2 regions of the Mesorhizobium sp. USDA 4775 genome follow, and region 1 is predicted to be linked to the other one. Evidence: predicted binding sites of a transcription regulator. Region 1 holds the regulator's gene; the other holds the start of a gene.
What was found. The regulator PhoB, encoded in region 1, activates phosphate uptake and scavenging genes when phosphate is short. The targets are predictions, from matches to a motif close to TGTCATNNANCTGTCAT.
Positions count from the first base shown of each region.

Region 2: the regulator PhoB is predicted to act here: its motif matches at 2,612-2,628, upstream of phnC (phosphonate ABC transporter ATP-binding protein).

Region 1 is NZ_JBSSFM010000001.1:246,450-252,255, forward strand. It holds gene xylF (D-xylose ABC transporter substrate-binding protein) at 1-165, opposite strand, end outside; gene ACVILI_RS01210 (ROK family protein) at 439-1,689, shown strand; gene phoB (phosphate regulon transcriptional regulator PhoB) at 1,702-2,391, opposite strand; gene phoU (phosphate signaling complex protein PhoU) at 2,411-3,118, opposite strand; gene pstB (phosphate ABC transporter ATP-binding protein PstB) at 3,144-3,947, opposite strand; gene pstA (phosphate ABC transporter permease PstA) at 3,944-4,795, opposite strand; gene pstC (phosphate ABC transporter permease subunit PstC) at 4,799-5,782, opposite strand.
Region 2 is NZ_JBSSFM010000001.1:6,411,594-6,417,399, forward strand. It holds gene phnK (phosphonate C-P lyase system protein PhnK) at 1-353, shown strand, start outside; gene phnL (phosphonate C-P lyase system protein PhnL) at 356-1,063, shown strand; gene ACVILI_RS31480 (DapH/DapD/GlmU-related protein) at 1,060-1,677, shown strand; gene ACVILI_RS31485 (DUF1868 domain-containing protein) at 1,763-2,473, shown strand; gene phnC (phosphonate ABC transporter ATP-binding protein) at 2,707-3,564, shown strand; gene phnD (phosphonate ABC transporter substrate-binding protein) at 3,713-4,621, shown strand; gene phnE (phosphonate ABC transporter, permease protein PhnE) at 4,677-5,648, shown strand; gene phnE (phosphonate ABC transporter, permease protein PhnE) at 5,652-5,806, shown strand, end outside.

The sequences.
Region 1 (5,806 bases):
GGCGGCCTCGATCGCCTTCTTCATGGCGGCCTCGTCGGTCTTCCAGCGCTCTTCCTGGAAGTTGGACCACGAAACGCCGATGACCTTGTCCTTCGCCTGCGCGACCGACGCAAGCGTCAGCGACATGGCGACACCCGCCAGGATGGCGGCTGTGAATCTCTTCATGATATTCCTCCCTGCGCCGCGTATGGCGCGACCAAACTGGCCCTAAGGCCGGCACAGAGGCCCTATTTTTTCGAGCCTCGAAAAAACACTGATCCAACACCGGAACGCTGTCAACAACGATTCTGATGGATTTAGATGTCCCTCTGAATTTTTTTCGAGCTTCGCAATAAATAAATGACAGCACAGGCCGCTTCTGCCAGTATTTGACCGTGTCGCCGGCAGCGTTCGAGGGAGGACCGGAAGAACCGCGGCGACCGGGAGGATGTGAAAAACATGTCGGTCGGAATCCGCCACGACGATCTGCGCCGGCGCAACCGCGCCATGGTGATCGCGGCCGTGCGCCGGGCCGGCCGGCCCTCGCGCACCGAGATCGCAGCGACCACCGGCCTCAGCCATTCGACCATATCGGCGATTTCCTCCGACCTGATCGGTGAAGGCATCCTGGCCGAGGGCAAGCCGAGCGAGGCCGGCGCGCTGAAACGCGGCAGGCCGCAGGTCGGCCTCGGCCTCAATCCGGAGGCCACGGCTGTAATGACCGTGGTGCTGTCGCTGAATTTCCTATCGGTTGCAGTCATCGACTATGCCGGCCAGGTGATATCGGAGGAACAGCGCCGGCTGGACACGCTGACCATGTCGCGCGAGGCGCTGATCGGCGAGTGCGTGGCCATAGTGCGGCGGCGCCTCGAGGATCCCGACATCGACGTACGCAGCGTCGCCCGCATCGCGCTGGCGATCCAGGGCATCACCGACACCGAGGCCCGGGCGATGCTGTGGTCGCCGATCACACCGCAGACCGACATCGCCTTCGCCGACATACTCGAAGCCGAGTTCGGTATCCCCGCCACCATGGAAAACGACTGCAACATGATGGCGGTGGCGCTGCGCTGGCGCGATCCCGAGCGCTACCGTGACGACTTCATCGCCATCCTGCTTTCGCACGGCATCGGCATGGGGCTGGTGCTGAAGGGCGAGCTGTTCACTGGCACCCATTCCTCAGGCGGCGAATTCGGCCACATGATCCACCGGCCGGGCGGCGCGCTCTGCCGCTGCGGGCGGCGCGGCTGTGTCGAGGCCTATGCCGGCAATTACGCCATCTGGCGCAACGCCAGGCAGCTCAGCGAGGACACCGAGCCGGTGGCCGATGTCAGCGACGCGCAGATGCGGGCGCTGGCCGCGACGGCACGGGAACGGGACGGGCCCGAGCGCGAAGCCTACCGCAAGGCCGGGGAGGCACTCGGCTACGGCCTCGGCAGCCTGTTTGCGCTGATCGATCCCGCGCCCGTCGCCATGGTCGGCGTCAGCGCCGCTGCCTTCGACCTGATCGAGCCGGCATTGCGCGAGGCCATCGCCCAGACCGCCGGCGGCCAGCACTCGAAATCGATCTCCTTCGACACCGAGCCGAACGAACTGCCGCTGATCCGCGAAGGCTGTGCCATGCGCGCGCTGACCTTCGTCGACCAGGAGATTTTCGCGCCCGGCGTGCAAACGAAAGCAGGCCCTGCCGCGAAGAAAAACGTCGCCTGAGTCAGGTCGTGCTCAATCCTCGCGGATCGCGTAGCCCGCCCCACGGATGGTGCGGATGACATCCGGCATGCGGCCATTGTTGACCGCCTTGCGCAACCGGCCGACATGCACGTCCACGGTGCGCTCGTCGATGTAGATCGTCTCGCCCCAGACATTGTCGAGCAGTTGGCTGCGCGAGAACACGCGCCCGGGGTGCCGCATCATGAATTCGAGCAGGCGGAATTCGGTCGGCCCGAGCCGGATCTCGCTCTTCTTGCGGTAGACCCGGTGCGATTCACGGTCGAGCACGATATCGCCGACCTTGAGCACGCTGGACAGCACTTCCGGCTTGGCGCGGCGCAGCAGCGCCTTGACGCGGGCCATGAATTCCGGCGTCGAGAACGGCTTGACCAGATAGTCGTCGGCGCCGGTGGAGAGCCCACGTACACGGTCGCTTTCCTCGCCCCGGGCGGTCAGCATGATGATCGGCAGCCGCTCGGTCTCGGGCCGCATTCGCAGGCGCCGGCAGAGTTCGATGCCGGACACCGCCGGCACCATCCAGTCGAGCACAAGGAGGTCGGGCACGTTCTCCTGCAGGCGGATTTCGGCTTCGTCGCCGCGGGTCACCACCTCGACCTGGTAACCCTCCGATTCCAGATTGTAGCGGAGGAGCACGCCGAGCGGCTCCTCGTCCTCCACCACCATGATGCGTGGTGCGATCATCGATTGATTACCCCTGCGCTCAGGCCGCCGGCGCCGACATCGCCGTCTCGTCCTGTTTTGGACGGTTGGCGGGCAGTTGCGTGCCGGTCAGGACATAGTACGCATTCTCGGCGATGTTGGTCACATGGTCGCCGATGCGTTCGAGATTCTTGGCGCAAAACAACAGATGCGTGCAAGCCGTGATGTTGCGCGGGTCTTCCATCATATAGGTCAGCAATTCGCGGAAGACGGAGGTGTATTTGACGTCGATGCGCTCGTCGTCGGCGCGCAGCTTCGCCAGTGCCGCGGCATCGCGCGCCGCATACTCCTCGATCACACCCTGCACCTGGATCAACACCAGCTGCGCCATGGCGTCGATGGAATGCGACAGGTCGCGCGGCGTGGCGCTGAGGCCGACAGTGCCGACGCGCTTGGCGATGTTCTTGGCAAGGTCGCCAATGCGTTCGAGGTCGCCGGCCATGCGGATCGAGCCGACGACATGGCGCAGGTCGTCGGCCATCGGCTGGCGCTTGGCGATCAGCGTGATGGCGCGGTCGTCGAGTTCGCGCTGGCGCGCATCCATGATGGCGTCGTCGGAGACGACGCGCTGAGCGAGAGCATTGTCGGAGTTCAGCAGTGCCTTGGTGGCGCCGCCGACCATCGAGCCGGCGAGGTCGCCCATGTCGCTGATCAGCCTGCTGATCTGTCCGAGATCCTCGTCGAAGGCTGCGACTGTGTGTTCGGCCATGATCCTGGTCCTCGTATGCGTGCGATCAGCCGAAGCGGCCGGTGATGTAGTCTTGCGTGCGCTTCTCGCGAGGCGACGTGAAGATCTTCTCGGTGCGGTCGAACTCGACCAGTTCGCCCAGATACATGAAGGCGGTCTGCTTCGAGACGCGCGCCGCCTGCTGCATGTTGTGGGTGACGATGACGATCGTGTAGTCGGCCTGCAGCTCGTCGATCAGCTCCTCGATCTTGGCGGTCGACAGCGGGTCAAGCGCCGAGGCCGGCTCGTCGAGCAGGATCACCTCCGGCTTCACCGCCACGGTGCGGGCGATGCACAGCCGCTGCTGCTGGCCGCCCGACAGGCTGAGGCCGCTGGCATTGAGCTTGTCCTTGACCTCGGTCCACAGCGCCGCGCGCTTGAGCGCCTGCTCGACACGGCCGTCCATCTCGGCCTTGCTGATCTTCTCGTAGAGCCTGACGCCGAAAGCGATGTTCTCGTAGATCGACATCGGGAACGGCGTCGGCTTCTGGAACACCATGCCGATCTTGGTGCGCAGCAGGTTGAGATCCTGCGAACGGTCGAGGATGTTCTGGCCGTCGAGCAGCACCTGGCCCTCGGCGGTCTGCTTGGGATAAAGCTCGTAGATGCGGTTGAAGACGCGCAGCAGCGTCGACTTTCCGCAACCCGACGGGCCGATGAAGGCGGTGACGCTGCGCTCGGGCAGCGACAGCGTGATATCCTTCAGCGCCTTCGACTGGCCGTAGTAGAAGTTGAGGTTCTTGACCTCGATCTTGGCCTTGGTCACCGCCTCGGCGGCGATCGTCATGTCTGGAGACAACATCTGGCTCATTTGTCCTCTCTGCGTCCGGTCAGGCTGCGCGCGAAGATGCTGAGCGCGAGAACCGTCAATGTGATTATGAGTGCACCGGTCCAGGCCAGCTGCTGCCATTCCTCATAGGGGCTGAGAGCGAACTGGAAGATGGTGACAGGCAGGCTGGCCATCGGCGCGTTGAGATTGCTCGACCAGAACTGGTTGTTCAGCGCCGTGAAAAGAAGCGGTGCGGTCTCGCCGGAGATGCGGGCGATGGCCAGCAATATGCCGGTGACGATGCCCGAAAGCGCGGCGCGATAGGCAACCGAGCGGATGACCACCCAGCGCGGCGCGCCGATCGCGGTGCCGGCTTCGCGCAAGGCGTTGGGCACCAGGTTGAGCATGTCCTCGGTGGTGCGCACGACGACGGGGATGACCAGGATGGCGAGTGCTACGGCACCGGCGATCGCCGAGAAATGGCCCATCGGCCGCACCATAAGCTCATAGACGAACAGGCCGATGATGATCGACGGCGCCGACAGCAGGATGTCGTTGATGAAGCGCACCACCGTGGTGAGCTTCGAGAAGCGGCCATATTCGGCCATATAGGTACCGGCCAGCACGCCGATCGGCGTGCCGACGATGATGCCGATGATGGTCATCACGATGCTGCCGTAGATGGCGTTGAGCAGGCCGCCGGCGTCGCCGGGCGGTGGCGTCATCTCCGTGAAGACCGAGAGGGAGACGCCGGCCAGGCCCTTGTAGAGCAAGGCGCCAAGGATCAGCGCCAGCCAGGCAAGGCCTATGCCGGCAGAGATGACGCACAGCGTCATCATCACGCCATTCTTGCGCTTGCGGCTTTGGTGAAGCGATGCGGCTGTCGACATCGGTCAGGCTCCCGTGCGGGCGTCGATGCGCATCAGCATGTAGCGGGCGATGGCAAGGATCAGGAAGGTGATAACGAACAGGATAAGGCCGAGCGCGACCAGCGAGGAGGTGTAGAGATCGCCGACCGCTTCGGTGAATTCGTTGGCGATGGTCGCCGAGATGGTCGTTGCCGGCGCAAACAGCGACGTCGAGATGCGGTGCGCGTTGCCGATGACGAAGGTCACCGCCATCGTTTCACCGAGCGCGCGGCCGAGAGCGAGCATGATGCCGCCCATGATGCCGATGCGAGTGTAGGGAATGACGACCCGGCGCGTGACCTCCCAGGTCGTGCAGCCGATGCCATAGGCCGATTCCTTGAGCACCGACGGCACCGTATCGAAGACGTCCTTGGTGATCGAGGTGATGAACGGCAGGATCATGATGGCCAGGATCATCGCCGAGGTCAGCAGGCCGATGCCATAAGGAGGGCCCGCGAACAGGCCGTTGAGGCCGGGAATGCCGTGGAACACGCTGATGATGAAGGGCTGCACCGTCGTCTGCAGGAACGGCGCCAGCACGAACAGGCCCCAGATGCCGTAGATGATCGAAGGGATGCCGGCCAGCAGTTCAACCGCCATGCCGATCGGACGCCGCAGCGGGCGTGGGCAAAGCTCGGTGAGGAAGATGGCAATGCCGATACCGAGCGGCACGGCGATCAGGATGGCGATGGCCGAGGTAATGATGGTGCCGTAGATCGGTGCCAGGGCGCCGAACTTCTCCGTCACCGGATTCCAGCTTTCGCTGGTCAGAAAGGAAAAGCCGAAGGTCGACAGGGCTTGCCAGGAACCGGCAAACAGCGAGATCGCAACGCCGCCGAGCAGAACCAGCACCAATATCGCGGCGGCGCGGGTTGTCGCATGGAAGATTGCGTCGGTCAGCGCGAACCGTCGAACGGTGGCATCGCGCGAACTTCTAACGGCTGGCAAGGCTTCCTGGACAGCGCTCATGTCAAGCTCGGCTCTTTCAGTTGA
Region 2 (5,806 bases), 6.2 Mb from region 1:
AAGACCGTATCGACGACGAGCCACGTGCCTTTTCCGGCGGCATGCGCCAGCGCCTGCAGATCGCCCGCAACCTCGTCACCGGCCCACGGCTGGTGTTCATGGACGAGCCAACCGGCGGCCTCGACGTCTCGGTGCAGGCACGCCTGCTCGACCTGTTGCGTGGACTGGTCACCGACCTCGGTCTCGCGGCCATCGTCGTCACCCACGATCTCGCCGTGGCGCGCCTGCTGTCGCAGCGCATGATGGTGATGAAGGACGGCCGCGTCGTCGAAAGCGGCCTCACTGACCGCGTGCTCGACGATCCGCGCGCGCCCTACACGCAGCTTCTCGTTTCTTCCATTTTGCAGGTGTAACGATGCCAACGCCGCTCGTTGTTTCCGACGTCGCCAAGAGCTTCACCATGCATCTGCGCGATGGCATCAAACTGCCTGTCGTCGCCGGTGTCTCGTTCTCGATCAGGGCGGGCGAATGCACCGTGCTCGGCGGCCCGTCGGGCGCCGGCAAGAGCTCGATCCTGAAGATGCTCTACGGCAACTATGCCGTCGACGAGGGCCAGATCATCGTCAGGCACGAGGACGGACTGATCGATCTCGCCAACGCCAGCCCGCGCACCGTGCTTGCCGTTCGCCGGCAAACGATCGGCTATGTCAGCCAGTTCCTGCGCACCGTGCCGCGCGTCTCGGCGCTCGACGTCGTCGCCGAACCGCTGGTCGAGCGCGGCGAGGAACGCGAGGTTGCACGCGGCAAGGCACGCGCCCTGCTGGCGCAGCTCAATTTGCCGGAAAAACTCTGGGCACTGCCGCCGGCGACCTTCTCCGGCGGCGAGCAGCAGCGCGTCAACATCGCGCGCGGCTTCATCACCGAGCACCCTATCCTGCTGCTCGACGAGCCGACCGCCTCGCTCGATGCTACCAACCGCAACGTGGTGATCGAACTCATCGCCGCCAAAAAGGCGGCGGGCGTCGCCCTGCTTGGCATCTTCCACGATCATGATGTTCGCGAGGCGGTTGCCGACCGCATCATCGACGTCACCGCTTTTGCTCCAGGAAAACTCGCCGCATGACCAGGAAATTGTCGGAGACGCCGCTGGTTCACCCGACGGCGGAGGTACACAATTCGACGCTTGGCCGCTGGACCGAGATCGCCGACCGCAGCCGGGTTTCGGAGAGCGAACTCGGCGACTATTCCTACATGATGCAGGATTGCTCTGTCTGGTGCGCGACGATCGGCAAGTTCGCCAACATCGCGGCAAGCGTGCGCCTCAACGCCACCAACCACCCGACTTGGCGGCCGACGCTGCATCATTTCACCTACCGCGCCTCGGACTATTGGGACGACGCCGAGCACGAGAGCGAATTCTTCGCCCAGCGCCGCGCCAAACGCGTCACCATCGGCCACGATACCTGGCTCGGCCACGGCTCGACCGTCCTGCCCGGCGTCACTGTCGGCGATGGCGCGGCGGTCGGCGCCGGCGCGGTCGTCTCGAAGGATGTCGCGCCCTACACCATAGTCGCCGGCGTGCCGGCCAAGCCGATCCGCGAGCGCTTCGACCGCCGCACCGCCGAACGCTATCAGGCGCTTGCCTGGTGGGACTGGGACCACGCTAGGCTGCGCGCTTCGCTCGACGATTTTCGCGAGCTGACGGCCGAGGCATTCCTGGAGAAATACGAGGGATAGTTCCTCACATTGCCGTCATAAGGGGGCCTGTTCATATCTCTGACACAGGACTCGGACAGGACGCCATCTCCCCAAGGAGATTGCCATGCTCGACACCGTCAGACCCTCGCTTTTCGGATTCTTTGCCGGCACCAACCCGACCCCGCCGGCGCATCTCGGCACGCGCTACGACACCTCGGGCAATTTCCTGACCGAGCCCGGCAACACCGTCGTCAGCCATCTCGTCAGCGGATCGCCTTCCGAAGCCGCCGTGCTTGCGGTGCGCGAGAAGATGCTGGCGATGCCCGACGCCGACCGGCTCGCCTTCACGCCCGTTTCCAGCCTGCATATGACGCTGTTCCAGGGCATCATCGAATATCGCCGCCGCTTGCCTTACTGGCCGCAGGACGTACCGCTCGACACCAGCATCGACGCCATGACCCGCCTCTATCTGGAGCACCTGAAGGGCTTCGAGGGCTTCGGTCCTTTCAACATCAAGGTGATCGAGGTCGTGCCCACCGGTCTCACCGTTGCCGGCGCGACCGACGAGGACGTGCGCATCATGCGTCAATGGCGCGATGCGTTGGCGGTGCCGTTCGGCTACCGGCACCCCGATCATGACGCCTACGTCTTCCACATCACCTTCGCGTATCAGATCCGGCGTCTTGCCGACGACCGTGCGGCAGCATGGCAGGCTCTGTTCGACGATTGCCTGACGCTTTTGACAAGGCAGGCTCCGGTGATCGAGATCAAGGCGCCCGCCTTCTGCGCCTTTCGCGACATGAAGCACTTCGAGGAATTGCTGGTGCTTGGCTGATCGCCGGTCACGCGCCAATGCATGTCGCCCGAAAGTGGCCCCGGTTTTGGGAGAACGACATGCATAAAAACAAAGACCCGAAGCGCGCCGCGTGAATTCGTTTCAGCGCGACGCGCTTCAGCCGTCGCGCCTGTGGAGCGTAACAAAACTGACATGCTGGCGACACGGCAGGTTCATGTGGCTGCGCTAGGCGAGAGCCTGACGATCAACAAGGTCCGGACTGGAACCTGCTCATGTCAGCAAGCTCTGCCACACTCGAAATCCGCGGCGTCAGCCGACGATTTGGCAAGAACACCGCCGTCAGCGACGTCAACATCTCGATCCCGCAGGGTCAGATGGTTGGCGTCATCGGCCGTTCGGGCGCTGGCAAATCGACCCTTCTTCGCATGATCAACCGTCTTGTCGACCCCAGCCAGGGGTCGATTTTTTTTGACGGCGCCGAGGTCTCCCGGTTGCGCGGCTCGCCGCTGCGGCGCTGGCAGCGCGATTGCGCCATGATCTTCCAGCAGTTCAACCTGGTGCCGCGCCTCGACGTGCTGACAAACGTCCTGCTCGGCAAATTGAACCATCGCTCGACCCTGTCCAACCTTCTCGGCATGTTCTCGCGCGCCGAATGCGCCGAGGCGGTCGCCGCGCTCGAGCGGCTCGACATAGCCCGCACCGCGCTTCAGCCCGCCGGCACCTTGTCTGGCGGACAGCAGCAGCGTGTCGCCATCGCCCGCGCCATGATGCAGCAGCCCAAAGTGATCCTCGCCGACGAGCCGATCGCCTCGCTCGACCCGCTCAACGCGAAGGTGGTGATGGATTCGCTGCAGGACATCAATCTGCGCGAGGGCATCACGGTCGTCACCAATCTGCACACGCTCGACACCGCCCGCGCCTATTGCAACCGCATCATCGGCATGGCCGCCGGCAAGGTCGTCTTCGACGGCCCGCCGGAAGAGCTCAACCGCGAGGCCGTGCGCCTCGTCTATGGCGCTGACAGCAATGGCGCAGAGATATCGGAGGCCATCACCTCCACCAGCGTTGCCTTCAAGCAGAAGATTGCCGCATCCGCCGGACCGCTCGAACCCGCATTCCCGGGTTACTGAGCCCATGATCCCGAAAAGTGGAATCCGGTTTTCGGGAAAGATCATGGGCCAAGAAAGGGCGGTTGGGATCGTCCGCCCGCGTCAAGGGCACTTGTCAAGATCAAGAACGCTGCCGGCGCGGGGCCGGAACTTACAGGAGAGACATCAAATGTTCAGGAAGATGGTTTTCAGCGCCGTTTCGGTGCTTGCCATGGCAACCAGCATGGCCCACGCCGCCGACATGAAGGAATTCCGCGTCGGCATTCTGGGCGGTGAAAACGAGACCGACCGGCTGCGCAACTACCAATGCCTGGCCGATCATCTGAAGGCCGAATTCGGCTTCGAGAAGGTCTCGCTGTTTCCTGCCGCCGACTATGACGGCGTCATCCAAGGCCTGCTCGGCGGCACGCTCGACTTCGCAGAACTCGGCGCCTCCGGCTACGCCAGCGTCTATCTCAAGGACCCGAAGGCGGTGACCCCGATCCTCACCACCAAGCAGACCGACGGTTCCACCGGCTATTATTCGATCGGCCTGGCTCTGAAGACCTCGGGCATCACCGACATCAAGTCGGCCAAGGGCAAGAAGCTCGGCTACGCCGATCCGGACTCCACCTCGGGCTACCTGATCCCGCTGACCCAGATTCCGAAGGACACCGGCGCCTCGAACGAAACCTTCTTCGCCTCGACCCAGTTCAACGGCGGCCATGAGAACAATATCCTGGCCGTGCGCGACGGCAAGGTCGATGTCGCGGTCGATGATTCCTCCGGCATCGGCGACTTCAAGAACGGCTTCACCTCCGGCACCTTCCACAAGGTCGTCGCCAAGGGCGCCGTCGACCCGAACGACTTCGTCGAAGTCTGGCGCTCGGGCCTGATCCCGAACGGCCCGCTGGTCGTGCGCACCGCGCTCGGTGACGAGATGACCGCCAAGCTCGCCGCCTTCTTCACCGAGCTGCCGACGAAGGACAAGGCTTGCTTCGAGGGCGTCGAAGGTGGCGATTTCACCGGCTACGTTCCGGTCAAGCCAGACTTCTACAACGTCATCGTCGAAGCCCGTAAGGCAGCCATCGGCGGCTAACGGCGAAATCGGAAAGGGCGGTGCCGAAAGCACCGCCCTTTTTGCATCTCCGATCATGACCCTTTCCGTGACAGCCCCCTCATTGACAGCCTCTTCTGGCGCCCCCCAGCAGATGGCCGATGCCTGGCGACGCCAGACGTCGCTGCGCCGGTTCTATACAGTGCTCGGCGTCGGCCTGCTGCTCGCCGCGCTGCTCGCCAGCATGTGGTTCGCCGACGAAGCCAATGCCGGGCACTTTTTCGACCGGCTGCCGCATATTCTGGATTTTCTGAGCTGGTTGGTCCCAAAGGATTGGAACGACGTCTGGCGGGCACTGTTCGACATCGCCTCGCCGCATGACACCGGCACCCAGGAATACAATTTCCCGCTCGGCCGGATCTATGTCTGGGGCGGTTTCTACATTCCCGAATATTTCGAGCTGATGATCACGACGGTCAATGTAGCCCTGGTCTCGACCTTCGTCGGTTTCATCTTCGCCGTGCCGTTTTCCTTCATCGCCGCCCGCAACCTGACGCCCCATCCGGCGCTGCGGCTGATCGTCAAGCGCTTTATGGAGCTGCTGCGCGCCTTCCCTGAGATCGTCATTGCCGGCCTGTTCGCGGCAATCGTCTCCATCGGCCCGATCGCCGCCATCATCGCCATCGGCCTGCATTCGATCGGCGCGCTCGGCAAGCTGTTCTACGAGATCAACGAGAACATCGACATGCGTGCCGAGGAAGGCCTGCGCGCGGTCGGAGCCAACTGGTTCGAGCGCGTGCGCTTCGCCGACCTGCCGCAGGTCCTGCCCAATTTCATGTCCTACACACTGCTGCGCGTCGAGATCAATGTCCGCGCCTCGACCATCATCGGCGCCGTCGGCGGCGGCGGCATCGGCGAGGAGTTGAAGCTCTCCATCTCGCGCGGCTTCGGCGCCAAGACGCTGGCGCTGGTGCTGCTCTTGTTCACGACCATCTTCATCATCGACCAGTTCTCCGCCTGGCTGCGCCGCAAGCTGGTCGGCGAGCAAGCTTTCATGATGGGGGCGTGAATCATGGCGACCATGACGGCCGAGGAGATACTGTCGATCGAGGAGCGCTATCCGCAAGTGTTCCGGCGGCCGCTGTACAAGCGCTTCGCTCCGCTGTTCCTGTTCATCGGCATCCTGACCTATCTCATCTATGTCCTGTGGTTCTTCAGCCTGCCGCA